DNA from 2 places in the Symbiobacterium terraclitae genome. Region 2 is predicted to be linked to the other one. Evidence: predicted binding sites of a transcription regulator. Region 2 holds the regulator's gene; the other holds the start of a gene.
What was found. The regulator HrcA, encoded in region 2, represses chaperone genes, less so after heat shock. The targets are predictions, from matches to a motif close to TGTTAGCACTCNNNNNNNNNGAGTGCTAACA.
Positions count from the first base shown of each region.

Region 1: a site for HrcA is predicted at 8,272-8,302, ahead of groES (co-chaperone GroES). Genes of this name have one in related genera too.

Region 1 covers NZ_JAGGLG010000002.1:171,066-186,436, reverse strand. Annotated here, with positions in the region: gene argJ (bifunctional glutamate N-acetyltransferase/amino-acid acetyltransferase ArgJ) at 1-506, opposite strand, end outside; gene J2Z79_RS02400 (N-acetyltransferase) at 514-1,041, opposite strand; gene argC (N-acetyl-gamma-glutamyl-phosphate reductase) at 1,068-2,111, opposite strand; gene J2Z79_RS02390 (helix-turn-helix domain-containing protein) at 2,326-2,502, shown strand; gene J2Z79_RS02385 (hypothetical protein) at 2,563-3,330, opposite strand; gene J2Z79_RS02380 (hypothetical protein) at 3,308-3,844, opposite strand; gene J2Z79_RS02375 (hypothetical protein) at 4,187-5,359, shown strand; gene J2Z79_RS02370 (HAD family hydrolase) at 5,385-6,167, opposite strand; gene groL (chaperonin GroEL) at 6,300-7,931, opposite strand; gene groES (co-chaperone GroES) at 7,950-8,243, opposite strand; gene J2Z79_RS02355 (PHP domain-containing protein) at 8,542-10,269, shown strand; gene J2Z79_RS02350 (hypothetical protein) at 10,280-10,987, opposite strand; gene J2Z79_RS02345 (hypothetical protein) at 11,096-11,611, opposite strand; gene J2Z79_RS02340 (hypothetical protein) at 11,802-12,488, opposite strand; gene J2Z79_RS02335 (RNA polymerase sigma factor) at 12,485-12,967, opposite strand; gene moaC (cyclic pyranopterin monophosphate synthase MoaC) at 13,139-13,630, opposite strand; gene moaA (GTP 3',8-cyclase MoaA) at 13,662-14,651, opposite strand; gene J2Z79_RS02320 (molybdopterin biosynthesis protein) at 14,674-15,371, opposite strand, start outside.
Region 2 covers NZ_JAGGLG010000004.1:76,790-92,160, forward strand. Annotated here, with positions in the region: gene dnaK (molecular chaperone DnaK) at 1-1,302, opposite strand, end outside; gene grpE (nucleotide exchange factor GrpE) at 1,336-1,926, opposite strand; gene hrcA (heat-inducible transcriptional repressor HrcA) at 2,076-3,101, opposite strand; gene guaA (glutamine-hydrolyzing GMP synthase) at 3,292-4,833, opposite strand; gene hpt (hypoxanthine phosphoribosyltransferase) at 4,864-5,403, opposite strand; gene J2Z79_RS03690 (DUF1256 domain-containing protein) at 5,552-6,154, opposite strand; gene J2Z79_RS03695 (FUSC family protein) at 6,238-7,275, shown strand; gene J2Z79_RS03700 (hypothetical protein) at 7,325-7,834, opposite strand; gene J2Z79_RS03705 (NUDIX hydrolase) at 8,025-8,483, shown strand; gene J2Z79_RS03710 (hypothetical protein) at 8,490-9,365, shown strand; gene mobA (molybdenum cofactor guanylyltransferase) at 9,383-9,988, shown strand; gene J2Z79_RS03720 (GAF domain-containing sensor histidine kinase) at 9,995-11,923, shown strand; gene J2Z79_RS03725 (response regulator) at 11,920-12,555, shown strand; gene J2Z79_RS03730 (hypothetical protein) at 13,385-13,642, shown strand; gene J2Z79_RS03735 (amino acid ABC transporter ATP-binding protein) at 13,816-14,541, shown strand; gene J2Z79_RS03740 (transporter substrate-binding domain-containing protein) at 14,576-15,371, shown strand, end outside.

The sequences.
Region 1 (15,371 bases), on a different contig from region 2:
ACGCCGCCCAGCTCCACCTGCACCGCCGTCTGCTTGGGGAAGGTGTCAGTGGTCATGATCGCCCGGGCGGCGTCATCGCCCCCGTCCGGGGAGAGGGCGGCCGCCGCCGCGGCGATGCCGGCCGCCACGCGGTCCATCGGCAGCGGCACGCCGATCACGCCGGTGGAGGCAACCCCCACCACGTCGGGACTCAGGTCGAGCGCCGCGGCCGCCAGGCGGGCCATCTCGGCCGCGTCCGCGATCCCCTGCTCACCCGTGCAGGCGTTGGCGTTGCCCGAGTTGACCACCACGGCCTGCAGCCGGCCCCCGTCGGTACGCCGCTTCGTCAGCACCACCGGCGCCGCCTTCACCACGTTGGTGGTGTAGACCCCGGCCGCCGCGCAGGGCACCTGCGAGACCACGAGGGCGACGTCCTTCTTCCCGCTGCCGTTCCCCTTGATGTCCGCCGAGACCCCGGCCGCCACGAAGCCGGCCGGGGCCGTCACGCCGACCTTCACGCGCGCCACCTCCCCTTCATCCCTTGACCCAGTTGGGCTTGGCCACCAGCGGGATCTCGTGGGCCTCCTCCCCCAGCTCCTCCGGGGGCACCAGCCAGCGGATCATCGCGATCTCATCGCAGTTATGGAACTTATCGCAGTACACGCATTCCTTCCAGACCTTCTGCGGCAGGGTCTCCTTCTGTACCACGTGGAAGCCGCACTTGGCGAAAAACCCCGGCTGGTAGGTGAGGGCGAAGATGCGCTTGAGGCCCAGCGACCGCGCCTCGTCCAGCAGGAACTCCACCAGGCCGCGGCCCACGCCCCGCTGGGTGAGGCCGGGCTTCACCGCCAGGGAGCGGATCTCCGCCAGGTCCTGCCACATGATGTGGAGTCCGCCCACCCCCACCACCTGGCCGCCGTCGCCCACCGCCACCGTGAAGTCGCGCACGGACTCGTACAGCATCATCAGGGGCCGGCGCAGCATCAGCCCCTGGGCGGCGTAGCCGTTGATGATCTCGTGGACCGCCGGGATGTCGGCCATCACGGCCTTCCGAAACTGCATGAGTAAGACCTCCGTAGGTGTGAGGATCAGGGATAGAGCGGTGCCGCCTGAAGCAGGCCCGTCGTCTCGGGAAGGCCGAACATCAGGTTCATGTTCTGGATGGCCTGGCCGGCTGCGCCCTTGACGAGGTTGTCGATGACGCTGACGACCAGCACCCGCCCGGTGCGCGGGTCCACCTTGAGGCCGATATCGCAGTAGTTGGAGCCCCAGACCTGCTTGGTGGTCGGCAGGTCACCCGCCGGCCGGACCCGCACGAAGGGTTCTTCGGCGTAGAACTCCCGGAAGAGGTCGACCAGCTGCTCCGTCGTCCACGACCCGCGCAGCGTGAAGTAGCCCGTGGCGAGGATGCCCCGGGTCATCGGCACCAGGTGCGGGGTGAAGCTGACCAACACCGGCCCGCCGGCCAGGTCGGAGAGCGTCTGCTCGATCTCGGGCGTGTGCCGGTGGTCGCCGGCGATGTTGTACGCCTTGAAGTTCTCGTTCACCTCGGAGAAGTGGACGCCGAGGTTGACCCCGCGCCCGGCGCCCGAGACGCCCGACTTGGCGTCGAAGATGATCCCCTCCAGGCTTACGGCACCCGCCCTGAGCAGCGGCGCCGCGGCCAGCGCACAGGCGGTGGGGTAGCAGCCGGGGTTGGCCACCAGGCGGGCGCCCCGCACCCGCTCCCGGTATAGTTCGGGCAGGCCGTAGACCGCCTCGGCGACCAGATCCGGGGCCGTGTGCGCCTTCTTGTACCACGCCTCGTATGCGGCGACATCCCGCAGGCGGAAGTCCGCCCCCAGGTCGATGAGCCGCGTGCCGGCGCTGAGGACGGCCGGCGCCAGCGTCATGGTCACGCCGTGCGGAAGCGAGGTGAAGACCACGTCGCAGCCGGCCAGGGCCTCGGCGGCGGCCTCCTGCCCCACGAGGTCCACGCGGCCGCGCAGGTGCGGGTAGACTCCGGCCAGCTCCTGGCCCTGGTAGCTCTCGGTGCCGGCCCACACCACCTGCACCTCCGGGTGCAGGCCGAGCAGCCGGATCAGCTCGATGCCGGCGTAACCCGTGGCCCCGGCAATCCCTGCGCGCAGCATTCTGACAGGCCCCCTCCTGGCGAAGTCTTGATGCATAATTATAACGCGTGATGAATAACGATGCAATCCCCTGAATCATCCTCCGGAAGGAGGAGGCTCGCGGTCGGTTGGAAGGACGAACCAAAATTCGTCTTTGTTAAGGATGCTATCAAAAGTCCCCGGTAGTATCCTGAAGCCAGATAAACAAAGGAAAGAAAAAAGGAGGCGACCCGAGATGACGTTCTGGCAGCTGATGCCTGCAGACGTGGAGGCGATCGTGACCCAGTTGAAGGCGGGCCGGAGCAAGCAGGAGGTCGCAGCCGACCTCGGAATCAGCGTGGAGATGGTCTCCTGCGCCGAGCGCAAGTGGCAGATGGCCACCAACCGGCAGGCACCCTGGTACGCTTTCTAGACACCCCTTCATCATAAACCAATCCCGGACCCCGCGCAGCGGGTCCGGGATCGTTTTTCGTCACGGAGCCTCATTCGCCGTGCGGACGACCAGCTGGGCCCACTCGCCCTCCCCGGGTCCCAGGGAAACGGTGACGGGGTGGCCCGCCAGCGCCGACTGCAGGCGCCCGAGCAGGGCCGGTGCCTCCCCCGCCGGGCAGAGGACGGAGACCGCCCCATCGTCGCGGCTGCCGTCTTCCCGGGTGGCGTACGGCCGGGCGCGGCGGCGGCTGATGCCCTCGACGAGACCCACGACCCGGTCGGGCACAGGCCTGCGCACCAGCGGGCCGGCCTCCGGATTGCCCTCGGCCGCCGTGGGAGTCCAGAGGCGGATCAGCCCCCGGGCGAAGCAGTAGAACGCGCCGCACTGCACGACCGTGAGCTGCGCGGCCGGGAACGGGCCCAGCAGCGGCGCCAGCAGCCAGCGAGCGCCCAGGAGCGGCACCGCGAAGGCGTACAGGCTGCCGCCTGCCCCCCTGCCCAGCGCCGCTCCCAGGACGGCCAGCAGCAGGCCGGCAGCCGCGCCCACGAGGTGGGTGGCGCCGTCCAGCGGCCGCCACAGCGTCAGCGCCAGGGCGACCGCCCCCAGCGCCAGTCTGGCACGGGGCCGGAGGCGCCCTCCCGCCAGGTTGGCGACGGCGTAGAGGGCCACGAAGGCCATCGCCATCATGACGCCGACGAGGAAGAGCGGCCAGGAGGCCGGCCGGCCCGAGAGCCAGGGAACGCCCAGGGCGGCAAAGGCGCCCGACAGAAGCACCAGGATAAGTTCAGAAACCAGGAGTCTCGTCATGCTCCTCCCCCCAGGTCGGCAACGCCCACTCCCGCAGCAGCGCCAGCAGCCGCGGCGACGGCCGCAGGGCCAGGGCCCGCCGCTGTCCCGACGCGTCCTGTCCCAGCACCACCCAGGTCCCCGTGCGCACCAGCGCCAGGGGCGGGTACCACTCCACCGCCACGCCCCCCAGGTCCCGGGGCGCGGCTTCCCCGTTCCAGCGGTTCAGCCAGCGGTGCAGCCGGATGGGCCGGCTGAGGTCGATGGTCACCGCCCGGCGACCCTGGGCGACGCGCAGCTCCTGCTCCTCCAGCAGGTAGCAGACGGTGCGCAGCTCGTAGGCCATCAGACACAGGTACGCAGCCAGGACCAACAGGAAGAGGAGCCCGGCAAACTCGAGGGGGCGGGGCGCCCCCGCCGCACCGGCGATCCGGGCGACCAGCCAGCCCGCGCCCGCGCAGGCCGCCAGCAGCAGGCCGGCGACCAGGTAGAGCTCCAGGCGGGTGTCGGGCCGTTCACGATGCGCCGCTTCCACCGAATCCCTCCCGCACGGAGGAGTAACCGCGTGGTTACAACTTCGCTCATTACACTGTTTACTCCTCTGCAATCGACGGGCCCGGGGCCGTCCTCCCCGTAACCAGCACCCTGCCGCTGCTCGATCTGGCCTCGTGATGGTGGGCCCACGGGAGGGCCGGCCGGCGCCGGAGGAGCGCGCGGCGGACTAGTCCGAAATTAGTCTTTTTCTCGCATGGTTCGGGGCCGTTCCGGGTGGTAAGTTGGAGTTGAAGGAACTCCCCGCCCCGTCGTGGTGCGGGGCGGCTGCACCACGGCGCCATGGCGCCGCCACCTTCCTGCCGTGACAGAGGGGGCTGATCGCATGGTACAGATTACCCAGCAGCGCGCCTCCGGAATCTGGAAGGAACCCGTCGCCGGGTGGACCGCCGGCGGCCTCTTCGCCGCGCCCTGGACGGATCCGCCCGCCAGTGCGAAGGCGGCAGACGCGGGAGACCTCCCGGACCACCTGGACCTGGATTCCGACCACCGGAACGACATCGCCGCCGCCCTCGGGCACCTGCTGGAGGTGCGCAGCCACTGCCTGCAGGCCGCGGCGGCCCGGGAGTACTACACCTGCAGGCAGGAATACGCCGCGGCGCTCAAGGCCTGCGAGGCCGCGCTGTTCCGCCTGCACAGCTGCGAGGGCGAGGCGGCGGCCGCCCTCACGGAATGGGCCCTGGGCGTGCACGCGCTGATCCGCGCCCAGATGACGATGCCCAAGGACCCCGCCGCCGCACGGGGACTGGCCCTCTCCGCCCTGACCCGGCTCGACGGGAAGCACGTTCCGCTGACCGCGGGGGCAGAGGCCGACGCCGAGGCCGCGGCGCGGCTGGTGCGGGAGACCGCGGAGCTGGAGGAGCGCCTCCTGGGGCTCTGCGACCGGGTGCGCCAGGCCGTGGACGCGGCGGAGCAGGCCGTGGAGCGCCGACTCGCAGCCCTGAACCGGGCCGTGGCGTCCATGCGGCGGCAGCATGCGAAGGCCCTGGCCTGGGCCGTGGGCTGGGGCGCCCTCAACCTGATCCTGATGGCCGCGGCGCCGGTCAACGCGCTCGTCCTGCCCGCGGTCCCCTGGTCCGTGCCCTTCATCGTCGCCCTGCCGGTGCTGTGGTGGGCCACATGGGCCCGCCCGTTCCGGGACGGGCGCCTGTTCTTCGGGTACGTCACCCGGCTGCGCACGGCGGCGGTCGCAGCGGCGCGCACTGCGGCCGAAGGGCTGTGGCAGCCGGACGAGCGCCTGGAGGCCGAACTGGCGCCGGTCCTGGACGCCGGCCTGGCCGACTACCAGCGTCTGCGCCGCTTCTGCCTGTTCCGGGTTCCCGAGCAGTTCGACACTTGCTGGAAGGCCCGGGCGATCCGGGAGGGGGCCCTCATGCGCCTCGCGGGCACCTGGCTGGCCGACATGATCGATCAGGCCGCCCAGCCCCTGGCCGAGGTGCTGGAGACGCCGGAGCGCATCCCGTACATCACGGCCGTGCGCTTCGGGCCGCTGCGGTAGGTGCGCCGTGGCCCGGGGCGGCGCCTCAGGCGAGCCCGTCGAGCCAGGGGAGGATGGCCGAGAGGTCCGTGCACTCCAGGTCGGCCGGGTGGCGGGGATCCCGCGCCCGGCCGTTCCGCTGCACCCACACCGTGCGCAGGCCGGCGGCCCGACCGCCGGCCACGTCGCGCCCGGGGTTGTCGCCCACCATCACCGCCTCGGCCGGCGGCACTCCCATCTCCCCGAGAATATGATGGAAGATGCCCGGGTCAGGCTTGCCGCAGTCGATCTCGCCGGAGATCACCACCGCGTCGAACGCCTCCTCCAGCCCCGACCCGGCCAGCTTGGTCCGCTGCAGGTCCGTCACGCCGTTGGTGACGATGCCGAGGCGCAGCCCGCGCGCCCGCAGCGCGGCCAGCAGCGGATCGACCTCGGGATAGCGCGGGTACCGGCGCCGGGCCGCGGCGAAGCGCCCCACCATGGACCGCGCCAGGTCGTCGTCGCGGATCCCCTGCGCGGCGAGCGCCGCCTGCCAGGCCGCCGTGCGGTATCCCGGCGCCCACGCCCGCAGGCCGGCGATGGCCGGGTGTTCGCCCCGATCGTAGCGTGCCCAGAGCCCCTCGGCCGCGCTGTGGCCGATCCGCTCGCAGTAGGCGGCGTACGGACCCTCGGCCCAGAGGCGCCGGGCCTCCGACCACGCCCGCTCGGCCAGGCGCGCCTGGTCGACGCCCGGCCCCGCGAGGGCGGCCGCCTCGGCCAGCGCCGCCCGCGTGACGGGCTCGTCCAGGATCAGTGTCTCGTCCAGGTCGAAGAGGATTGCCCTGACCAACGCGTCCACCTCCTGCCGTTTGAGGTATCTTACCACAAGCCGGGCCGCCGGAGGCACAAGCGCGATCCGGAAAAAGGAACACCCCCCAGCCGGTAGCTGAGGGGTGTACTGGTTGTCAGACTGGCTGTCAACCTACATCATATCCATGCCGCCCATGCCGGGGTTCGGGGCGGACTCCTTCTTCTCGGGCTTCTCGGTGACGGCCGCCTCGGTGGTCAGGACCAGGGCGGCGATGGAGGCGGCGTTCTGAAGGGCGGAGCGGGTGACCTTGACCGGGTCGATGATGCCGGCCTGGACCATGTCCACGTACTCCTCCTTCAGGGCGTCGAAGCCGTGACCGGCCGGGAGGTTGCGGACCTTCTCGACGACGACGGAGCCCTCGAGGCCGCCGTTCTCGACGATGCAGCGCAGCGGCTCCTCGACCGCACGCCGGACGATCTGGGCGCCGACCTTCTCGTCGCCGTGGAGCGTCTCGATCAGCTCGTCGATGGCCTTCTGGGCCTGGAGCAGCGCGACGCCGCCGCCGGCGACGATGCCCTCCTCAACGGCCGCCCGGGTGGCGTTCAGGGCGTCCTCGATGCGCAGCTTCTTCTCCTTCAGCTCGACCTCGGTGGCCGCGCCGACCTTGATGACCGCCACGCCGCCGGCCAGCTTGGCCAGCCGCTCCTGCAGCTTCTCGCGGTCGAAGTCGGACGTGGTCTCCTCGATCTGCCGCTTGATGGAGGCGACCCGGTTCTTGATGGCCTCGGCGGAGCCGGCGCCGTCGATGATCGTGGTCTTCTCCTTCTCGATGCGGACCTGGCGGGCCTGGCCGAAGGACTCGACGGTGGCGTTCTCCAGCTTGCGGCCCAGCTCCTCGGAGATGACCTCGCCGCCGGTGAGGATGGCGATGTCCTCGAGCATGGCCTTGCGGCGGTCGCCGAAGCCCGGGGCCTTGACGGCCGCGACCTGCAGGGTGCCGCGGAGCTTGTTGACGACCAGGGTGGCCAGGGCCTCGCCCTCGACGTCCTCAGCGATGATCAGCAGGGGCTTGCCGCGCTGCACGACCTTCTCCAGCACGGGCAGCAGGTCCTGAACGGCGGAGATCTTCTTATCGGTGATCAGGATATAGGGCTCGTTCAGGACGGCCTCCATCTTCTCCGTATCGGTGACGAAGTAGGCGGAGACATAGCCCCGGTCGAACTGCATGCCCTCGACGGTCTCGAGCTCGGTCTGGAGGGTCTTGGACTCCTCGACGGTGATGACGCCGTCCTTGCCGACGGTGTCCATGGCCTTGGCCACGAGCTCGCCGATCTCGCGGTCGTTGTTGGCGGAGATGGAGGCGACCTCGGCGATGGCCTTGTTGGTCTCGACGGGGATGGCCATCTTGCGCAGGGACTCGACGGCGGCATCGACGGCCTTCTCGATGCCCCGCTTCAGGATCATCGGGTTGGCGCCGCCGGTGACGTTCTTCAGGCCCTCCTTGATGATGGCCTGGGCCAGGACGGTGGAGGTGGTGGTGCCGTCGCCGGCGACGTCGTTGGTCTTGGTGGCGACCTCCTTCACCAGCTGGGCGCCCATGTTCTCAAAGGGATCCTCGAGCTCGATCTCGCGGGCGATGGTGACACCGTCATTGGCGACGGCGGGGGCGCCGAACTTCTTGTCGAGCACGACGTTCCGGCCACGGGGACCCAGGGTGACCTTCACGGTGTTCGCAAGAGCATCAACGCCGGCCTGCAGCTTGCGCCGAGCGGTTTCGTCGAAGATAATCTGCTTGGCAGGCATCGCTAACGTAGACCTCCTTTAACCCTGAACGATGGCGAGAATGTCGCGCTCGCCGTCCAGGATGATGTACTCCTCGCCGTCGATCTTGACCTCGGTGCCGGCATACTTGGAGAAGATGACGGTGTCGCCCTCCTTGACCTCGAGCTCCACCTTGCTCCCGGACTCGAGGGTGCGGCCCGGGCCAACGGCCACGACCTTACCCTGCTGGGGCTTCTCCTTGGCGGTGTCGGGCAGCAGAATGCCGCTCTTGGTACGCTCTTCCTTCTCGAGCGCCTTGATGACGACCCGAGCGCCCAACGGCTTGATGTTCATCTCGAAGGTCCCTCCTCAAGCTTGAATCTGTTAGCACTCGCTAACCCCGAGTGCTAACACCATGACCTATGATAGAAAAGGTTCCAGAGGGAGTCAAGACCCTCCACTTGCTTTTTTTCCCGCTGTGCCCGGCGGCTGTAGCCATTCCCCGACGTAGCCTTCCCCGGCCGCAACCATCCACCGCTCCAGCCGCATCCGGAGCAGCCCATCCTTCGCCCCGCCCTGCGGGGCGGCGCGCCGCCGCGAAACGTGCGGCCGCAGTTCTGCGGCCGCAGGCTGTCCAGGAGGTATGCTGTTCGTGGACAACCTCACCGTGGCCGAGGCCCTGTACGAGATCGCGGACCTGCTGGAGTTCACCGGAGAGGACCCGTTCAAGGTGCGCGCCTACCGGAAGGCCGCCGAGGCCGTCGGCCTGCTGCCCGAACAGGTGGCCGACCTGGCCGGGGCCGGGCGCCTCACCCGGGTGCCCGGCATCGGCAAGGCAATCGCCGCCAAGATCGCCGAGCTGGTGGAGACCGGCCGCATCGGCTATCTGGAGGAGCTGCGGCAGGCGGTACCCCCGGGGGTTCTCGACCTCACCCGCGTGCCGGGCCTCGGCGCCCGCACCGCGATGCTGCTCTACCGGCGGCTGGGCGTGGACAGCCTGGAGGCGCTGGAGCTCGCCGCGCGGGAGGGCCGGCTGCGGGACCTGCCGGGCCTGGGGCCCCGCAAGGAGGCGGCGATCCTCGAGGCGGCGGCCCGCGTCCGCCGGCGGCCCGACCGGGTCTCCATCGGGGTCGCCGCCCCGATCGCAGAGGCCGTGGTGCGTCACCTGCGCAGCCACCCCGCCGTGCTCCGGGCGGAGGTCGCGGGCTCCGTCCGCCGGCGGCAGGAGACGGTGGCGGACATCGACGTGGTGATCGCCACCCGGGACCCCGCCGCCGTCCAGGCCCACCTGGACCGCCTGCCCCCGCTCCCCCGCCCGGTCGACCCGGTGCTGGTGCCGCCCGAGGCGTTCGCCCTGACGCTGTTCGAGCGGACAGGCTCGGCCGCCCACCTGGCCGAGCTGGCCGGCGCGGCCCCGCCGGCGGAGTTGGCAGGCATGGCTCCGCCGGCAGCTGCCGAGTACGTCCGGCCGTACGCCGCCGGAGCCGCAGACAGCCCCCACCGCAGCGCACAAGACTCCCGGGTAACCGAGGAGTCCGAGGCCGCCGACGCCGTCGTCTACCGGACGCTGGGCCTGCCCTATATCCCGCCGGAGCTGCGGGAGGGCGGGGGCGAGGTGGCCGCCGCCCGCGCCGGGCGCCTGCCCCGCCTGATCACCGTGGCAGACCTCCGGGGCGACCTCCACGTGCACACCACCGCCTCAGACGGCACGGCGACGCTGGCGGAGATGGCCGAGGCGGCCCGGGCGTTGGGCCACCGCTACCTCGCCATCTGCGACCACTCCCAGTCGCTGGCCATCGCCCGGGGGCTGAGCCCGGAGCGGCTCAGGCAGCACATCGCCGCCATCCGCCGGCTGGACCAGGGGGAGGGCTTCCGCCTGCTGGCCGGCGCCGAGGTGGACATCCTGCGGGACGGCACCCTCGACTACCCGGACGAGCTGCTGGCGGAGCTGGACGTGGTGGTGGCCTCGCTGCACAGCCACCTGGGGCTGCCCGAGGCGGAGCAGACCGAGCGGCTGCTCCGGGCGATCCACAACCCGCACGTGGACATCATCGGCCACCCCTTCGGCCGGGTCATCGGCCGGCGCGAGCCCGCGGCGCTCGACTTCGACCGCATCCTGGAGGCCTGTGCCCGCACCGGCACGGCGCTGGAGATCTCGGCCAGCCCGTCCCGGCTCGACCTCCCCGACCGGCATGCGCGCCTGGCCCGGGAGGCGGGCGTGAAGCTGGTGATCAACACCGACGCCCACTCCGTACGGGAGCTGGAACTCCTGCCCTACGGCGTCGGGCAGGCCCGCCGGGGCTGGGTGGAGCCGCAGGACGTGATCAACGCCATGGACCTGCCCGAGCTGCTGGACTGGCTCGCGCGTCCGAAGGGCTGAAGCCGCTCTCTCAAGCCACCACCCGGGCCAGCAGCCCGCTCTCGGGAAGACCTCCCCGGGGTCCGACGCCCAGGGCCAGCCGGTTGTTGTCGACCACCGCCAGGTCGAACAGCAGCCGGGCCTCGCCCTCCACCTCCAGCCAGTGGAACCGGTGGCCGTTGGGCTTCATGACCCGGTCGCAGCGGGGAAGCCGGGACCCGTCCTCGAACAGCTTGAGCCTGTAGAGGCCCTGCGGGGCGGGGCGGATCTCCACGCGGACCGGCCGCTCGGCGAGGAGGCCCGCGAAGGTGCCGACCCACGGGTAGTTCATCTGGCCCACGTGCCGGTCGGCCTGGGGCTCGAAGGGCCGCACGACGGGGTCCAGCTCCGGATGGAAGGCTGCCACCAGCAGGACGTCCGCGTGCCCCCGCACCCATGCCTGGTTGCAGCGCACCCGCACCGACTGGCCGGGGCCGATGATCGCCGGGTTGCCCACGCCCAGCAGCCGTGCAGTCTCCGAGGCCACCGGCAGGCCGGCCGGCACGGCGTAGAACTCGGTGGTGGCCGTGACCTCGCGGAAGCCGAGGTTCCACACGACCGCCTGCGGCCGCCCGTCCGGCCCCACCGTGATGTCGGGTGAGGCGAAGGGCGCCGCGAGGGGCCGGGAACCGTCATCCCCCGGCCGCGCCCTGAGCAGCAGGAAGGACGGCCGGTACATCTCCCTTGCCCTGCGCAGCACACGAATCCCCCCCATGCATCAGCGTGGGGGGGATTTCACCGGCTGCTGAAGGCCATCCTTTTCCCTTGCAGATTATTAACGGGGGCGCAGAGGCATCCAGACGGGGCATCAGCGCACCTTGAGCCCGCGCTTCTGCACGTCGGCCAGGCGCCGGGCCGGCACCCACTCGCCCGGGGCCCGGCGCTGGACGGGTACCTCCTGGGTCTGCTGCGCGCGGGCGGGGCGGGTGAACAGCAGGATCAGCAGGGGAGCCGTGAGCCAGAGCCACGGGACGAGGCTGGCGCCGGTGCCGGGCCAGTACCGGTCCAAAAGCGCGGCGGCGGGCAGGAACGCCCCCTGCCAGAGCGAGTGGATCCAGTCGGGCGCCCAGTAGTGCAGCAGCAGGAGGCCGGGCGCCTGGGAGAGGAAGGCGGTCCAGGCCGCGGTGGAGGCCCGGTAGCGCCGGGTCCGCCGCTCCGCCTCGTCGCGGAAGACCAGGCCGAGCCGCCAGGCGAACCACAGCAGGAACAGAGTGGTCAGGAGCCCCACCCAGGGCAGCCGGCCGGACAGGAACCAGCCCAGGCCGCCCAGCAGCACTTGCCCGACCAGGAGCAGAAATGCCGTCTGAAGCCGCAGCTGCAGCATGTGATCACCTCTGACGGGTTTCAGGTGTAGAGTACGCGGATCGACGGCGATATTCCTGCCTGTGAATTATCGAGTTGTGCGATACGAGCACGCCCCCCGCACCGCTGTTGTGCGGGGGGCCTGTGTTCGAGCGACACCCCTCCAGTACGGACGGCCTGAGTGGCCCGGGTGGCCACGGTTCACGCCTTCCTCAACGGGAGGACTTGTCGCTGTCCTGGCGCGAGACCGGCACGCTCACCGTGATTCTCTCCTCGCCCACCCGGAAGACCAGCCCGAGCTCCGCCTCCTCGACCTCCAGGGGACGGGCGGAGATGGCGCCCAGGTAGCCGTGCGGCGTCTCCACGGGTTCGGTGGCAAAATCGACCGCTTCTTCGCCGCCGGTGCGACCGCCCCACGGCCACGGCCACCGCGGGGCCGGACGCACCACAACCGATTCCACCGCCACAGGCTGCACGTCGCTCCCCCCGGTGGCAGGCGCCCCCAGCACCCGGTAGACAATCACGGTGCCCTCGGCGTTCGCCACCGCCGCGAGGATGCGCACGGTGATGCCGCCCCGGGTGACCTCCGCCAGGCTGGCCTGTTCCCCTCCCATCCCGGCATGGACGACGACCGCCGGGGTTGCGGACCGCTGCAGGCCGGCAGCCGCCCAGGTCCACCTGAACAAGGAGACGCCCAGGGCCAGGGCGGTGACCGCTGCGGCCGCGCCGCCCATCCACGGCTTCCACCGGCTGCCGCGGCGCCCCATCTGCTTCGGGACGGGCTTCAGGGGCACCCGCTCCCGCACCAAGGCCTCCAGGTCCATCGTCGGCTCTCCAGCCTGCGCCCAGCGCTTCAGCGCCTGGCCCAGGCGGTGCTCGAAGTCGTCGCGGCCGTTCATTGCGCCGCCCTCCTCTCTGCTTCCTCCATCTGTCGCAGCAGCGCCAGCGCCTTCCCGAGGCGGGACTTCACGGTGCCCACGGGGATGCCCAGGGCCTCGGCCACCTCCTGCTGCGACATATCCAGCATGTACCGCAGCACCACCACCGGACGCAGGTGGTCGCTGAGGCGCGCCACCATCCCCCAGACCGCCGTCGACTCTGCATCCGGCCCCGGGACCGTATCCGGCAGGTAGGCCGCCAGGTCGTCCACCGGGACGGACCGCTGCCTGCGCTCCAGGATCTGCCGGCACTGCCGGATCAGGATCCGCCGAATCCAGGCGCCGAAGGCGTGCGCGTCGCGCAGTTGGTCGAAGTGCCGGTACCCGGCCAGAGCCGTCTCCTGCAGGGCGTCCTCGGCGTCGGCCCGGTTCCCCAGCATCGCCAGGGCAATCCGCTCCAGATAGCCCTGATGGGCCCGCAGCAACTGTAAGTACTCCATGGCCTGACCCTCTCTGACCGTTCTCACCAAAATAGAGGGTGGGGAGGCACGTTCCGTTCGCGGAAGGTCCACGGAGCAGCAGCTGCCCGACCGAGCGGCAGCCGACTGTCTTCCCGAGGCCCCGGAACAAGCAAGACCCCCGTGCAGCTGCTGTGCACGGGGGCGCCTGCGCTATTCCACTTCCTCGCCGGGGCGGACGTAGGTGCCGCTCTTGCCGCCGGTCTTCTTCACCAGGCGGATCTCGCCGACCACCATGCCCTTGTCGACGGCCTTGGCCATGTCGTAGATGGTGAGCGCCGCCACGGAGCAGGCGGTGAGCGCCTCCATCTCCACCCCGGTCCGGCCCACCGTCGAAACCCGGGACTCGATCAGCACCCGGCCGCCGGCCTCGTCGAAGGCGAAATCGACGCTGGCCTGCGTGATCGGCAGCGGATGGCAGAGCGGGATCAGCTCGCCCGTGCGTTTGGCCGCCATGATGCCGGCCACTCGGGCCACGCCGATCACGTCGCCCTTGGGCACGCCGCCCGACTGGATCAGGGCCAGGGTCTCGGGGCGCATCCGCACCTCCGCCCGGGCGATGGCCACCCGCTCGGTCTCCTGCTTGGCGCCCACGTCGACCATGCGGGCGTTGCCGCGCGGGTCCAGATGCGTCAGCTCTGCCATGCAGTGCTCCCTCCAGTATCGCGTGTCACGGCTAGCCGCCGATGCCATGCATGACCCGCAGCTTGTAGTCCGACTCCAGGTCGTCGAAGTTGTGCTCGCGGGGCTTGCGCAGGATCGCGTCGGCCAGGGCGTTCTTCAGATCCTCGTCTGTCCTGGACGGGTCGCGGATGATCGACTTCAGGTCCACCTCGTGGACGTGGCCCAGGCAAGGGTTGATCTTGCCGTCGGCCGAGAGCCGGATCCGGTTGCAGTCGGCGCAGAAGCACTCGGTGACGGCGGAGATGAAGCCCACCGTGCCCTTCGCCCCGGGCAGCCGCCAGTACTTGGCCGGTCCGTTGCCCTTCACGCCCTCCCGCACCGGCTCCAGGTCGCCGAACTCGTCCAGGAGCCGCTCCCGCATCTCCGCGGCGGAGACCAGGTTCTCCCACGTGAAGGTGTACGCCTCGGAGAAGGGCATGACCTCGATGTAGCGCATGTGGATCGGCTTATCCAGGGTGAGCCTGGCCATGTCGGCCAGCTCGTCGTCGTTCCAGCCGCGGATGACCACCATGTTGAGCTTCACCGGCTCCATCCCCAGCTCCAGCGCAGCGTCCACCGCGGCCAGCACGTCGGCCGGGCTGCCGGGCATCCGGGCGATCTTCGTGAACCGGTCGGGGCGGAGCGTGTCCAGCGAGATGTTCAGCCGGTCGACGCCCGCGGCCTTCAGGTCCTTGGCCATTTTGGGGAAGAGCAGGCCGTTGGTCGATAGCGAGAGGTCCTTCACGCCCAGGGGTTTGAGCTGGGCGAGGAACTTCACGATGTCCTTGCGCACCAGGGGCTCGCCGCCCGTCACGCGGATCCGGTCGATCCCCAGCTCCACCGCAGCCTTGATCACCCGCGTGAGCTCCTCGTACGTGAGGTACTCGTGGTGCGGGCCCAGCGTCACGCCCTGGAGGGGCATGCAGTAGACGCAGCGCAGGTTGCAGCGGTCGGTCACCGAGACGCGCATGTAGTTGATCTTCCGGCCCCACTGATCGATCATGGTCGGGCCTCCCTTCAGATGGCTAGACCCGGCGGATTCGGCCGGAGTCAGCGCAGTCGTAGCCGCCCAGGGACTCCACGGCTCCCAGGAACTCGGGGTCGCGGAGCAGGGTCAGCACCGCTTGAACCCCAGGGTGCTCCTCCAGCTCCGCCGGGATGCAGAGCTCGTACTCCTCCCAGGCCACCGGGACGAAGTCCAGGTCCATCGCCTGCGCGGCGGACCGGATGCCCAGCCCGGCGTCGGCGTCGCCCGCCTTCACGGCCGCGGCGACGTTCAGGTGGGTGAACAGCTCCCAGCGGTACCCCTGCACCTCAGCAGGCGAGATCCCCTCCTGCTTCAGGTGGTAATCCAGCAGCAGCCGGGTGCCGGCGCCCCGCTGCCGGTTGACGTATTGCACGTCGGGCCGGGCCAGGTCGCGGAACGAGGTGATGTTCTTCGGGTTGCCCCTGGGCACGATGAAGCCCTGCTCCCGCCTGGCCAGCAGCACCAGCAGCGCCGGCCTGCCCAGGTACTTCTGCACGTATGCGGTGTTGTAGTCGCCCGTGGCCTCGTCCAGCAGGTGGACGCCGGCCACGTGTGCCTCGCCCCGCTTCAGGGCCAGCAGCCCGCCCTGGGAGCCCACGTGGGCGCTGGAGAGGTAGAAGCCGCTCTTCCGGCGCAGGAAGGAGCCCATCAGGTCCAGCGACGTGTCGTGGGAGCCGATGGCCACCACGGTCTCCT
Region 2 (15,371 bases):
CGGGATGCCGTCGAGGATGAACCGGCCCAGGGTCTTGTTGTAGGCGGCCATCTCGCGCTCGCCCTGCAGGACGTGGATCTCCACCTGAGTCTGGCCGTCCGCGGCGGTGGAGAAGATCTGGCTCTTCCGGGTCGGGATGGTGGTGTTCCGCTCGATCAGCTTGGTGAACACGCCGCCCAGGGTCTCAATGCCCAGGGAGAGCGGGGTGACGTCGAGCAGCAGGACGTCCTTCACGTCGCCCTTGATGACGCCGGCCTGGATGGCGGCGCCCATGGCGACGACCTCGTCCGGGTTGATGCCCTTGTACGGCTCCTTACCGAAGAAGCGGCGCACGGCCTCCTGCACGGCCGGGATGCGGGTGGAGCCGCCCACCAGCAGCACCTTGTCGATCTCGCCGGGCTCCACGCCCGCGTCCTTCAGGGCCTGGCGGGTGGGGCCCATCGTGGCCTCCACCAGGTCGGCCGTCAGCTCCTCGAACTTGGCCCGGGTGAGGGTCTCGTCCAGGTGGACCGGCCCCTCGCTGGTCATAGTGATGAAGGGCAGGTTGATGTTGGTGGTCGTCACGGAGGAGAGCTCGACCTTCGCCTTCTCGGCGGCCTCGCGCAGCCGCTGCAGCGCTTGCTTGTCCTTGCGGAGGTCGATGCCATGCTCCCGCTGGAAGCGGTCGGCGACGTAGTTCACGATGCGCTCGTCGAAGTCGTCGCCGCCCAGCTTGTTGTTGCCGGCCGTCGCGATGACCTGGAAAGTGCCGCCGCCGAGCTCGAGGATCGACACGTCGAACGTGCCGCCGCCCAGGTCGAAGACCAGGATCCGCTGGTCGTCGCCCTTGTCGAGGCCGTAGGCCAGCGCCGCCGCGGTCGGCTCGTTGATGATGCGCAGGACCTCGAGGCCGGCGATGGTGCCGGCGTCCTTGGTCGCCTGCCGCTGGGAGTCCGTGAAGTAGGCCGGCACGGTGATGACCGCCTGCGTGATCTTCTCGCCCAGCTTCGCCTCGGCGTCGGCCTTCAGCTTGGCCAGGATCATCGCCGAGATCTCCTGCGGCGTGTATGTCTTGTCGTCGATGCGGACCTTGTAGTCGCTGCCCATGTGCCGCTTGATCGAGATGATCGTGCGGTCGGGGTTGGTGATGGCCTGCCGCTTGGCCACCTTGCCGACCAGCCGCTCGCCGGTCTTGCTGAACGCCACCACCGACGGGGTGGTGCGGTCGCCCTCCGCGTTCTCCAGCACGGTGGGCTCGTTGCCATCCATCACGGCCACGACCGAGTTGGTCGTGCCGAGGTCAATGCCGATCACCTTGGCCATCTGCCGTAAAGCCTCCTTGTTCTGGTCTGCCCGCTAGCTGCGCCTGTTGACCTTGACCAGGCTCGCCCGGATCACCCTGTCGCCCAGCCGGTACCCCTTCTGGAACTCGGCCAGCACCACGCCGTCCTCCTGCTCCGGGTCCTCATCGGTCATCATGGCCTCGTGCAGGTTGGGGTCGAAGGGCTTGCCGACCGCCTCGATCGGGGTGACGCCCTCCTTCTCCAGAACGGCCCGGAACGCGCGCGCCGTGAGCTCGACGCCCTCGCGCAGCCGCTCGTCGCCAGGGGTGGGCGGTGTGGCCAGCGCTCTTTCAAGATTGTCCAGTACGGGCAGAAGGTTCAGGAGCAGCCGCTGGTTCCCGTAGACCGCCACTTCCTCCTTCTCCCGCTGCATGCGGCGCCGGTAGTTCTCAAAGTCGGCGTGCAGCCGGATGAGCCGTTCGGTCAGTTCGGCCACCTTCGCCTCGGCGGCCTGCGCTGCCTGGCTCTCCTGGTCAGCGGAGGCGGCCTCCGGTGCTTCGGCGGCCGGCTGGGCTGTCTCCGTCTGCTCCTGCTCCGGAGCGCCGTCCGGCGGCGGTTCTGGTGGCGTCTGATCCCGGGGGGTGTTCCTGGACTGCTCCTCCATCGATGCCGGTCACCTCTTCTCCTTGTTAGCACTCGGTCGAACCGAGTGCTAACGCATCCACAAATGAACATAGCACCCACCTGTACCCGTGTCAAGCCCCGCACAGGGCGCGGAAAAGCCCGGGGATGCGTTTCCCCGGGCGAATCGCCTCAGCCCCTCCTGGTCGCCTCATTGAGGTAGGCGGAGATGGAGTTCAACACGGAGACCACCCGCGCGTACTCCATGCGCTTGGGGCCGATCACGCCCATCTTGCCGATGATCTCGTCGCCCAGCCGGTAGGTGGCCGTGACGATGGAGCAGTCCGCCAGCTCGCGCACCCGGATCTCCTCGCCGATCTGGACCTCCACCCCGTCGGTCTCCTTCTCGGGCTGCAGCAGGTCGACGACCGACTCTTCGTGCTCCAGGAACGAGAGCAGGCCCTTCAGCCGGTTGACGTCGCGAAACTCGGGCTGGTCCAGCATGTGGGTGGTGCCGCCCAGGTAGAGCCGCCGGCGCTCCCCGGGCTCCATCCGCTGCTCGAGGAAGTAGAGCGCCTGCTCCAGCAGCGAGCCGTACCGGGAGAGTTCCCGCTGCAGCGCCTGGAGCGCCCCCCTGGAGAGCGACTCCACGCGCTGGCCCCGCAGCTGCTCGTTCAGGACCTCGGTCACCTGCTGAAACTCCAGAAGGGTGACCTCGTAGGGCATCTCCAGCACCTTGTTCTCGATCATGCCGCTGTCCGTAATGTAGACCAGCAGCGCCTTGTCACCGCTCAGCGGCACCAGGCGCAGCTCCTTGAAGACGGCCTTCTCGAACTGCGGGCCGGAGATCACCGCGGTGAGGTGGGTGGTATCGGAGAGAAGCCGGGCTGTCTCACGCACCAGGGTGTCGATCTCGTAGATCTTCCGCTCGAACGTGCGCCGGATGCGCTCCCGCTCGGCTTCGGTGATCGAGTACTCGGGCATGAGGCAGTCGACGTAGTAGCGGTAGCCCCGGTCGGACGGGATCCGGCCAGCCGAGGTGTGCGGCTGCTCCAGGTAGCCCAGTTCCTCCAGGTCAGACATCTCGTTGCGGATGGTGGCAGGACTGACTCCGAGGTTGTACTTGCGCGCAATCGTCCGTGATCCGACCGGCTCGGCGGTGGCAACGTAGTCTTCGATGATCGCCTGCAGCACCTTGTTCTTGCGGTCATCAATCACGGGGAGTCACCTCCGCTTGACCCCATAGGCCAAAAAGGCATTGACTGGTTAGCAGTCAACGCCTACGAGTGCTAACGCACCTAGCTTGAAAATAGCATCAGACGCCTCGAAAGTCAAGCCGCCCTAGGGCTCGCAGTGCGCGCAAAACGAGGGCCGGAGGCGCACAGCCCCGGCCCCTCGCCTGCTTGGGTTACTCCCACTCGATCGTGCCCGGGGGCTTTGAGGTCATGTCGTAGACCACCCGGTTGACCTGCGGCACCTCGTTGACGATGCGGTTGGAGATGCGCTCCAGCAGCTCCCACGGGAACCGGTAGAAGTCGGCCGTCATGCCGTCCTCCGAGGTAACTGCCCGCAGGACGATCGGGTAGGCGTAGGTCCGCTCGTCGCCCATCACACCCACGCTGCGCACGTCCGGCAGCACGGCGAACGCCTGCCAGATCTTGTCGTACAGCCCGGCCTTCCGGATCTCCTCGATGTAGATCGCGTCGGCCTCCCGCAGGATCGCCAGCTTGTCCGGCGTGACCTCGCCCAGCACCCGGATGCCCAGCCCCGGGCCCGGGAACGGGTGGCGGCCGACGATCTCCTCGGGCACGCCCAGGGTGCGGCCCACGGCGCGCACCTCATCCTTGAACAGCTCCCGGAAGGGCTCGATCAGCTGGAACTTCATCTCCTTCGGCAGCCCGCCCACGTTGTGGTGCGACTTGATCACCTGCGCGGTCCCGGTGCCCGACTCGATGACGTCTGGGTAGACGGTGCCCTGCACCAGGTAGTCGATCTGCCCCAGCTTGCGCGCCTCGTCCTGGAAGACGTAGATGAACTCGTTGCCGATGATCTTCCGCTTCTGCTCGGGATCGGTGACGCCCTTCAGCTTGCTGAGGAAGCGCTCGGAGGCGTCCACGTGCACCAGCTTGATGCGGAAGCGGTCCCGGAAGGTGCGGACCACCTGCTCCGCCTCGCCCTTGCGCAGCAGGCCGTGGTCGACGAACATGCAGGTCAGCTGGTCGCCGATCGCCTGGTGGACGAGCACCGCGGCCACGGAGGAGTCGACGCCGCCCGACAGGGCGCAGAGCACCTGGCCGTCACCCACCCGCCGGCGGATCGCCTCGACCTGGCTGGCGATGAAGGACTCCGTGGTCCAGTCGCCCTTGCATCCTACAATGTTAAAGAGGTAGTTCTTGATGATCTCCCGGCCCTGCAGCGTGTGCACCACCTCGGGGTGGAACTGCACGCCGTAGAAACGCCGGCCGTCGTCGCCGATGACGGCGACGGGCGTGTTCTCTGTCGAGCCCAGCACCCGGAAGCCCTGCGGCACCCTGACGACCGAGTCGAAGTGGCTCATCCAGACCTGGGTCTCGCCGCCGAGCCCGCGGAACAGCGGGTGCTCGCCGGGCGCCAGGCGGAGAACCGCCTTCCCGTACTCCCCGCGGTCGGGGCGCTCCACCGCGCCGCCCAGCTGCAGCGCCATCAGCTGCATGCCGTAGCAGATGCCGAGGACCGGGATGCCCAGCTCGTACACGGCCGGGTCGATGCGCGGGGCGCCCTCGCCGTAGACCGAAGCCGGCCCGCCGGAGAAGATGATCCCGCTGACGTTCGCCTCCCGGAAGCGGCTCGCCGGTGCGCTCGCAGGCCAGATCTCGCAGTAGACTTGCAGCTCGCGCACGCGGCGTGCGATCAGCTGTGAATACTGACCGCCGAAATCGACGACGACAATCAGATCACTATGGCGACTCATCCTGCCTCTCCTTCCGCAGCGCGGCGCACCTTACGACTCGTAGATCTCTGGCTTGAGGATGCAGATCTCGCGCAGGTTGCGGTACTTCTCCCGGAAATCGAGCCCCATCCCGACCACGAAGAAGTCGGGCACCTCGAAGCCACGGTAGTCCACGGTGACGGGAACCTTGCGGCGCGAGGGCTTGTCCAGCAGGGCGGCCACCTTGAGGGAAGCCGGGCCGCGCTGGGACAGGTAGTCCTTCAGGAACTTGATCGTCAGTCCGGTATCGACGATGTCCTCGACGATCAGCACATGCCGCCCCTCGAGGGTATAATCGAGGTCGAGCAGCACGCGGTGCACGCCGGTGGACTTCGTCGCAGCGCCGTAGGACGAGATGCGCATGAAGTCCAGCTCGGCCGGGATCGTGATCGCGCGGAACAGGTCGGAGCAGAACAGGGCAGCGCCCTTCAAGATGCCAACCACAACCAGGTCCTTGCCGGCGAAGTCGGCCGAGATCTGCGCGCCCAGCTCCGCGATCTTGGCCTTGATCTCCGCCTCCGAGATCAGTACACGTTCCACATCCTGCTGCACCGTTCCGGTCTCCTCTCCTGCCCTGAATTCGCCTGTTTTGGCAACAGTCTACCCATCCTGTCCGGAGGCGTCAAGGCCGCATCGGACCATATAAAAAGGGTTCGCCGCGCACGGCGGCGAACCCCTCGGGCGGCCTGTTGAACTCGAATCAGGCGAAGACCGTCTGGGCGGTCCGGCGGTGTGCGAAGAGCCGGCCGGATTCGTAGTCGTCCCAGAACGCCAGCAGACCGTCTGCGATGACTTCCGCCATGCCCACGGTCTGATCGAGGCCGGCGAACCAGATCATGAACGGGAAGTTGGCCGTACCGCCCATGATGTGCATCTGGCCCACCCGGGGCAGGCTCTTGCCCATGGCGGCACCGGGGCGCAGGGGCCCCCGGTTCAGCGTGATGCGGCCGGGGCGGCCCACCGCGGCGTCCACCGCGATGAGGTAGGGCAGCTTCTCCCGCCGCAGGGCGCCGGCCCAGGCCTCGAAGAGCCGGCCCCGCAGGTTGGTGGCGTGCACGGGGTTCTCCAGGTCGCCGACGTACTCCCCGGTGAAGCCCTTCCGCTTCAGGAACCAGCCGATGAACGGCCCCAGGGAGTCGCCGGTGGAGCTCGTGGCGCCCACCAGGAAGAAGACGGGCAGATACCGCTCCGGCTGCAGGAGCGAGCGGAACTGCAGGCCGAGCGCGGTCGCCAGCTGTTTCGCAGCCGTCGGTTCCCGGAAATGCACGTCCAGCACCGGTGAAGGCACGCCGTCGCGGGGCACCGGGCACTCCTCCTCTGTTCTGGTAATTCCGACTATAACAGGAGTTACCCGCACTGTCAATCGTTGGATATGGGGGATGGCATATGGATTTTCCCCTGCGCGTTCTCCAGCCGTTCCTCGGCGCCCGCATCGTGAAGACCGGCCTGGCTGTCTTCCTGACGCTCGTCCTGCTGCACCGGCTGGGCTCCAGCTACGCGACCTTCGGCGCTGTCGCCGCGGTGCTCGCCGTCCAGCCCGCCATCAGCAAGGCGCGGGAGACGTTCCGGCAGCAGCTGCTGGGCAACGCGGTGGCCGGCCTCGTGGCCACGCTGCTGGGCATGTGGCTGCCGGTGACCCCGCTCACGATGGCCCTCGGGGCGATCCTCGCCCTCGGCCTGCTGGTGCGCTTCCGCCTGACGGAGGCAGCGGGGCTGGCGGTCGTCGTCGTCCTCTTCGTGATGGACAGGCCCGAGCACGACTTCCTGCTGTACACGCTGGAACGCATGGGCATCATCGTGGTCGGCATGGCGGTGGGGTTCGTGGTCAACCGGCTGATCCGCCCGCCTGACGTGCTGGGGCGCGCCCGGGCCGAAATCGCCTCCGGGGAGCGGGCGGTCGACCAGTTCATGGAGCGGCTGCTGCTCAGCCTGGGCGCCCCGCAGGAGTACCAGAAGGAACAGATCAAGCGGGATGCGGCCAGGGCGCAGGAGCACCTGGCAGCCGCCCGGGCCGCGCTCGACCTGGGCGAATCCGATGTCCCGCCGGCGCAGGCGGCGGTGCTCAGGCAGGCGAACAGTTCACTGTTCGTCTTCGTCGAGGCGATCATGGACGTCCACAAGCTGGTGCTGGAGGCCGGCGGCCTGCCGCACGGTCCGGAGCGGGAACTGCTGACGGCGGTTCTCCGGTCGCTGCAGCGGTACCGGGCCTCCGTGCTGGGCCAGGCGCTGCACGGCGCCGCCGCCGACCCGGACGCCGCGCGCAGCTTCCATTCCGCCCTGGCCGCGTTCGGTCAACGGGTGGAGCGGCTGGTCGACCTGCGCGATCGCCGCGACTTCGGCCTGCAGTTGCATCTCGTACTGGCCGAGATCCGTCATATGGGATGGCGCGTCGACTCGCTGGCGCGCCTCTGCGGACAGGGATGACGGCAGGGGCCGCGAGGCACGGTCCTGCCGTCGTGATCCGCCCACCGGGCTACTGCACGAGGCCGTAGCCGGGATAGAAGCCGTAGGGGATGCCCACCATGCCGGGTGGGTACTGCTTGGCGAACCCCCCGCCCGGGGTCGGGCCCCAGCCGGGCATCTTGCCCTTGCCGAAGGGCATCCAGCCCTTGCCGAAGGGCTTGCCGCCCTTGCCGTAGAGCATGTCGCCCATGCCCGGGGACATGTCGCCCTTGCCGTAGGGCATGTCGTCCTTGCCGAAGGGCATCCAGCCCATGCCGGGCATCTTGCCCTTACCGGAGGGCATCCAGTCCATGCCGGGCATGCCGCCCTTGCCGAAGGGCATCCAGCCCATGCCGGGGCCCATTCCGCCCATGCCGGAGGGCATCCAGCCCATGCCGGGGCCCATTCCGCCCATGCCGGAGGGCATCCAGCCCATGCCGGGGCCCATTCCGCCCATGCCTGAGCCCATACCGGAGCCCATGCCGCCCATGCCGGAAGGCGTGCCGCACATGCCGCATTGCATGCCGCCGCCCTGATTCATGTCACCCGTTCCGCCCCGGGTGCCAGAGCCGCCTGCCCCGGGGGAAGAGGGGAATCCTACGGGTCCGTAAAACATCGACTTCACCCCCGTTCCTCAGGGTATGAGCCGGCGGCGCGAACAGTGCCGCACGGGCACGCCCGCAGGGCAGAGGCCTGTCCGGGTGGTAATACTGAAGGAGTTGTTCACACGCATGGCCGCCGTCACGCGCGACTTCACCGTCTCCACGTTTGTCGTCCACGAACAGAAGGTGCTGCTCCTCTGGCATCGCAAGCTGGCGATGTGGCTTCCCCCGGGCGGACACATCGAGCCCGGCGAACTGCCCGACGAGGCCGCCGTCCGCGAGGTGCGGGAGGAGGCCGGCCTCGAGGTCGTCCTCACCTCGCCGCCCGGGCTGCCCCCGGTTCCCGGCCCGCGCCAGCTGGCCCGGCCGGAGGGCATTCAGCTCGAGGAGATCGAGCCCGGCCACGAGCACATCGACCTCATCTACTTCGCCCGCCCGGCGGACCCGGCGGCGGTCAGGCCGGTGGCCAACGACGAGGTGGAGCGGGTGGGCTGGTACGGCCGCCCCGACCTGGACCGGATCCCGCTGACACCCGAGGTGCGCACCTGGGTGGAGAGGGCCCTGGCGGCCGCCGCAGAACGGGAGTGAACGCCGATGCGCAGAGTGCTCGTCCTGCTGGTTGCGCTGCTCGCGCTGACGGCCGGATGCGGGGGGGAGCTGACCACGGCAGAGGCCGCTGCGGCCAGCGCACAGCGGTTCATGGCGTCCCTCTCGGCGGGCGACTTCGCCGGGGTGTGGGGCGCGCTGACCAGCGAGGCCCGGGAGCGGATGGGGAGCAGCGCCGTGGCCGCGTACCTGCGTGAGACCGAGGTGGAGTACGACCGCGTCGGCGACGCGGTGGAGGTGGAGCCGGGGTTGATGCGCGTGCCCGTCGCCGGCCTGACGGTGACGGACCCCGGACGCACCGTGAAGTGGCCGGAGGCCTGGCTGACGCTCCGGCAGGAGGGCGATGGCTGGCTCGTGGCCTGGGCCGATCCCCTCTTCGACGCCGCCCTGAGCGCCTACCACAACACCGAGTACGTGGAGCAGCTGGATCTGGCCCGCGCCATCGTCGCCATCGACCCGTACCACTACCGGGGCCACCTGGAGATGCACTACGCCTTCCGCGGCCTCGGCCGGCTCCGGCAGGCCGAGCACGCGCTGCAGCTGGCGCAGGAGCGGGCGACGGCGGCGCAGAAGCCTGACGTGCTGGCCGCGTGGGCCCGCTTCAAGCTCGCGATCGGCGCGCCGGCCGACGCCCTGGGCTACGCCCAACAGGCGCTGGACCTCGCCAAGCCGTACTACCCCGGAACGTACTCCCCCGCCTGGTGGGCGGAGACCCTGGTGCTGAGCGGGCAGGCTGCCCTGGCGCTGGGGGACGGGGAGACTGCGGCCCTCTACGCGGAGGCGGCCGCCGCCGCAGACCCGAAAAATGCGGCGCTGGCCCTGTTCCGGCAGCAGTTGCCCGCATTGCCCGCGAATGAGCCATAGTACGAGGTGAGGGCCAGATGGACCCAAAGCTGCAGGCCTGCGGTGTGATCCTGGCCGGAGGCCGCTCGACCCGGATGGGCAGCAACAAGGCGCTCCTCGAGCTGGAGGGGGAACCGCTGGTGAGCCGCCTCGCACGCCGGTTCACTGGCTGGTTCGAGCAGGTCGTGATCGTCACGAACACCCCCGACGAGTACGCCTTCCTCCAGTTGCCGATGGTCGGCGACCGGATCCCCGGCCTGGGCCCGCTGGGCGGGCTCGAGGCCGGCCTGCGCGCGAGCCGGTTCGAGCACGCCTTCTTCTGCGCCGTGGACATGCCCTTCGTGGACGAGGCCCTGGTCCGCTTCATGGTGGGCGAGGCCCGGGGGTACGACATCGTCGTCCCCGCGGTGGACGGCGAGTTCGAGCCGATGCACGCCGTCTACGGCAAGGGCTGCCTTCCGTTCATCACCCGGAACCTGGATTCCCGGCGGCTGCGGCTGGTCTCCATCTTCGACGAGGTGCGCGTCCGGGTCGTCGAGGGCGAGGAACTGCTCCGCTTCGGCGACCCCGCTCGGCTCTTCTTCAACTGCAACACGCCGGCTGATTGGGAACAGGCCCGCCTGCGGGCGCGACAGGAAGGCTGATCCGCTATGCACAAGTCCAGGTCGCTTCTGATCTCCATGCTCTCGCTCGGGCTGCTGGCCGGTGCCTCACTCCTGCTGCCCCTCTACTTTCCGGGCATCGGGCAGCCGCTTCCGCCGCCCTTGACCAGTCTGGCAATCGCCGCGATCATCGGCCTCCTGGTGTGGCTGGCCCAGCCCTGGCGCGTGGCCATCCGCGGTGCGCGCGGCGACATCTCGATCTCCATGGCCATCGACGTGGCGGCCATGCTCCTGTACCACCCCTTCATCGCCGCGCTCGGTTCGGCGGTGGGCACCGCCAGCCACCACTTGTTCGGCCTGCCCTTCATCCGGCCGCGGACGTGGGAGAACCGGGTGGCCAGGGCCGCGGTACGCGGCGTGGTCACCTTCGCCGCCGTGGCCCTGGGCGGCTGGGCGGCGGAGATGCTCAGGCCGGCACCGGGGGACATCGTGTTCAGCCAGGACTGGCTGGCCATCTTCGTCGGCATCTCGATCCGGCTGCTCATCCGTATCGTGGGCTACCCACTGGGCATGGCGGCGCTGCGGAGGGACCCCGTCTGGGAGAGCCTGCGCAGGGAGTGGGAGCGCCTGCCACTCGTCCCCTTCCTCCTGACCACCACGCTGGGCGGGACGGCCGCGCTGATCTTCCAGTACCAGCCGCCGGCGATCGTGCTGCTGTTCGGCCCGCTGGCCGCCACCTGGGCGCTGTCACAGGAGTTCCGCCGGCTGAACGAGCTGCTGGACACGCTGGAGGACAAGGTCCAGGACCGGACGGCCCGCCTGGAGGAGACGGTCACCGCGCTGGAGCGGCGGCTGGCGGAGTCGGAGGCCCTGCACGCCGTGGACGAGGCGATCAGCACGGCGATCCACCCGGACGAGGTGCTCGCCGTCATCGCCCGGGAGTCGGTGCGGGTGACGGGCGGGTCGTCGGCGCTGGTGACGCTGCTGACGGCCGACAACCGCCAGTTCGTGCGGGCGACCAGCGGCGAGGGCATGGAGAAGTACATCGGGCTCGAACTGCCCATGCAGGGCAACCTGACGAGCCTGGTGCTGCAGACGGGCCTGCCCCACGTCTCGCGCAATCCGGAGCGGGACCCGCGCCTCAACCAAGACCTGGTGCGGGCGGGGCGGTGGCGGGACGTGATCGAGGCGCCGATCCGCACCAAGGACCGGACCCTGGGCGTGCTGGTTGTGGCCAGCCAGCAGCCGGACCGATTCGACGAACAGCACCTGCGGCTGCTGACGCTGCTCGCCAACCAGGCCGGCCGCCTGATCGAGAACTCCGAGCTGCACGCCAAGGCGCGGGAGGTCGCCGTGCTCGAGGAGCGCAACCGGCTGGCCCGCGAACTGCACGACTCGGTGACCCAGGTGCTGTTCGGCCTGACGCTGAACCTGGAGTCGGCGGCCAGCGTGCTCTCCCGCAACCCCGAGAAGGCGGCCTCGCTGGTGACCCGCTCGCAGGAGATGGCCGCCGAGGCGCTGGCCGAGATGCGGTCGCTGATCTTCGAGCTGCGGCCGGCGGCCCTCCAGGAGAAGGGGCTGGCGATGGCCCTCAGCAACCACGTCAACCTCTTCCGCCGCCGGCACGGCATCGACGTCTCGCTGACGCTGGAGGGCGACGAGCGGCTCCCGCCCGAGGTGGAGTTCGCCCTGTACCGGGTGGCGCAGGAGGCGCTGAACAACGTGGCCAAGCACGCCAGGGCGCAGCATGTGCGGGTGCGGCTGCAGCTTCAGCCCGACGAGGCCCGGCTGGAAGTGTGCGATGATGGCATCGGATTTGATCCGAACGCTGGCACGCGGGGCGGTTCGTTCGGTATGATCGGGATGAGGGAGCGGTTGAGCGAAGTAAAGGGTTTCCTTGAGGTCGAGTCTGCGCCAGGCCAGGGAACCTGCATCCGGGGCCGCATTCCCCTAGCTGCCGGAGGTGACGCCCGATGAACCCCATTCGAGTTCTGATCTGCGATGACCACTTCATGGTGCGACAGGGGCTCGCGACCTACTTCGGGCTGCAGGACGACTTCGAGGTCGTCGGCGAGGCCGCGGACGGCCGGAAGGCGGTCGAGATGGTGCGCCAGCTGAAGCCCGACGTCGTGCTGATGGACCTGATGATGCCCGAACTCGACGGCCTGAGCGCCCTGCGGGAGCTGAAGGGAACCGGGGCACGGGTAATCATCCTCACCTCGTTCCTGGATCTGGAGAAGGCGATGTCGTGCATCGAGGAGGGCGCGCTGGGGTTCCTGACGAAGGACATCGAGCCCGCCGACCTGGTCGATGCCATCCGCGCCGTCCACCGGGGCGAGCCGCGCCTGCACCCCGAGGTGATGAAGCGGCTGATGGTGCGGACGGCGCAGCCCCATCAGCCCCGCCGCCGGGAACTGCTCACCCCGCGGGAACTGGACGTGCTGCGCGCCCTGGCCCACGGCCTGACCAACCGCGAGATCGCCGAGAAGCTGGTGATCAGCGAGACCACGGTGAAGACGCACATCTCGTCGATCCTGAGCAAGCTGCAGCTGACCGACCGTACACAGGCGGCGCTGTGGGCGGTGCGGGAGAAGCTCGTGGACGAATAGTCCTCCTTCCCAGGGAGGAGATCCGCTTCATCCTCCCGCAGGCTATGAAAACCCACCCCCGGCAGGATGTGTAAGAACAGGGAACGGGGTATGCTCTAGACGTGGTCAGTCAATATCCCCTTCCCCCATGTGAGAGACCCGGGACGCCGTGCGGGAGGCGTCCCGGGTCTCTTTCTAAGTGGGGAGGGGGCTCTCGCCCCCTCCCCACCCCCTCCCCGCGCTAATGGTTACCTGGTCGGCCCCGTCGCAGGCGGATAAACCGCCCGCTCCGGGTAGGCAGGTCGGGGACATGCGCTTTACGTTTTCGATAGAACCGCAGCCGCCCTCCCCACCCCCGCCCCGCGCTAATTGTTACCTGGTCGGCCCCGTCGCGGGCAGATAAACCGCCCGCTCCGGGTAGGCGGGTTGGTGCCATGCGGCTGACGCTTCAGGGGGCGGAGCCCCCCTCCCTCCCCTCCCCCTGGCAGTTGTTACGCTTCTGGCACGGTGCCGGCCGGCCAAGCCGGCCGGACACCGTGAAGCGGGGTCAGGGGCATGCGGTTAGAACGGCAGACCGCCAGGGCGATGCCCGGGTGCAGGCCAGGTGTATCAACCGCATCATCCGCATGCCGTCAGCCACCAGTGCTGTCGTCTTCTACGAAAAGCCCATGGTCCTCGGCGAGAGGGCTCTTGCGGCTTTTGTCCTGGAAGTATGGAGGCAGGTGAATGGGAAGTGGGTGCTCATCCGGGAGACGGTCGAGCACCTGTAACTGCCCACTGGGGTATCGGGCGCCGGCCGCCGCGGCTAGGTTCGACGAGTTTCCACGTCCGTTCACGACCAGGTGGGAACATGTCGCTGTCAGCGGCCGGCCCCTACTACTTTAACAGTCTTCTCCAGACAGGCGCCCCTTGCGGCCGCGCGGCGGCCGCAGGGGGCGTCTCCTCGACTGTTCCTCCATTTTGCGTGCGTCCCGCGCCGGTTCGCGGTGCAGCCCCGATCGCCCGTACCAGGCAGGGCGAGATCCTGAACCTGCGGCTGACGACCAACGCACTCCTCATCGTCCAGGCCGACCGCGTGGTGGCCGTTCCCTACGGCCCCCGCCCGTGAACACTCGTCGCTGAAGACCGCTCACCATCGGGTGGGCGGTTTTTCTGTGGCCCCGCAGACGGCTGCATATTCCGATAGACACAACAAATCAGTCTACGCTTGCATTTTTCGCTAACTCCGTATTAGCATTGTAGCGCGTCATAGTCCGGTCGGAGAGGTGGCGGTAGCTGTACATGATTAAGATGGAAAAAGTCAATAAACATTTCGGTCCCCTCCACGTGCTGGTCGACGTCGACCTCACCGTCAAGCCCGGCGAGAAGCTCGTCGTCATCGGTCCTTCCGGCTCCGGGAAGTCCACCCTCATCCGCTGCATGAACCTCCTGGAGCGGCCCTCCAGCGGCCGGGTCGTCGTGGACGGCGTCGACATCACGGCACCGGGCGCCCCGCTCACCAAGGTGCGGCAGTCGGTGGCGATGGTGTTCCAGCAGTTCAACCTCTATCCGCACAAGACCGTGCTGGAGAACGTCACCATGGCGCCGATCCTGGTGAAGGGCGTGCCCAAGGAGGCGGCCGAGGCATCCGGCCTGGCGTACCTGGAGCGGGTAGGGCTCAAGCACAAGGCCGGCGCCTACCCCTCCCAGCTGTCGGGCGGACAGCAGCAGCGGGTGGCCATCGCCCGCGCCCTCAACATGCACCCGAAGATCATGCTGTTCGACGAGCCCACCTCCGCCCTGGACCCGGAGATGGTCCAGGAGGTGCTGGACGTGATGGTCGGCCTCTCCCAGGAGGGGATCACCATGGTGGTGGTGACCCACGAGATGGGGTTCGCGCGCGAGGTCGCCGACCGGGTCATCTTCATGGACAGCGGGCAGATCCTCGAGGAGGGTCCGCCCGAGCACTTCTTCGAGGCGCCGACCCACGAGCGGACTAAGCTGTTCCTCAGCCGCATTCTGCGCTGAGACAGATAGAACAAAGACAGAGGGGAGTATCGGGATGAAGCGCAAGTGGGGTGTTGTGCTCGCAGCGATTCTCTGCGCAGCCGTTCTCGCGGGCTGCGGGGGGGTATCCAAGGCACCGGCCGGCGGCGGTTCCGGGGACGGTGCCTCCAGCCTCCCGGCGCAGGTCCAGAAGATCAAGGACGCCGGCGTCCTGAGGGTGGGCGTGAAGGAGGACGTGCCGAAGTTCGGCTACCTGGACCCCGCCAAGAACGTCCATGAGGGCATGGAGATCGACCTCGCGAAGCGCATCGCGAAGGAGATCTTCGGCGACGAGAGCAAGGTGCAGTTCACCGGCGTCAACGCCAAGACCCGCGGTCCTGCCCTGGACAACGGCGAGATCGACATGGTGATCGCGACGTTCACGATCACCGAGGAGCGGAAGAAGAGCTGGAACTTCTCCGACCCGTACTTCACCGACAACGTGGGCTTCCTCGTCCTGGCCAACAGCGGGATCACGTCCTGGAAGGACCTCGACGGCAAGACCATCGGCGTGGCGCAGTCCGCCTCCACCCGGGCGGCGCTGACCGAGCAGGCGGAGAAGGATGGCATCACCGTCAACTTCATGGAGTTCGCCACCTACCCGGAGATCAAGGCGGCGCTTGACTCCGGCCGGATCGACGCCTTCTCGGTGGACCAGTCGATCCTCTGGGGCTACAAGGACGACAAGAACGTGATGCTGCCCGACAAGTTCGCACCTCAGGATTACGGCATCGCGACCAAGAAGTCCAACACCGAGCTGGCCGAGTTCGTCAACAACATCATCAAGGAGATGAAGGCCTCCGGTGAGATGG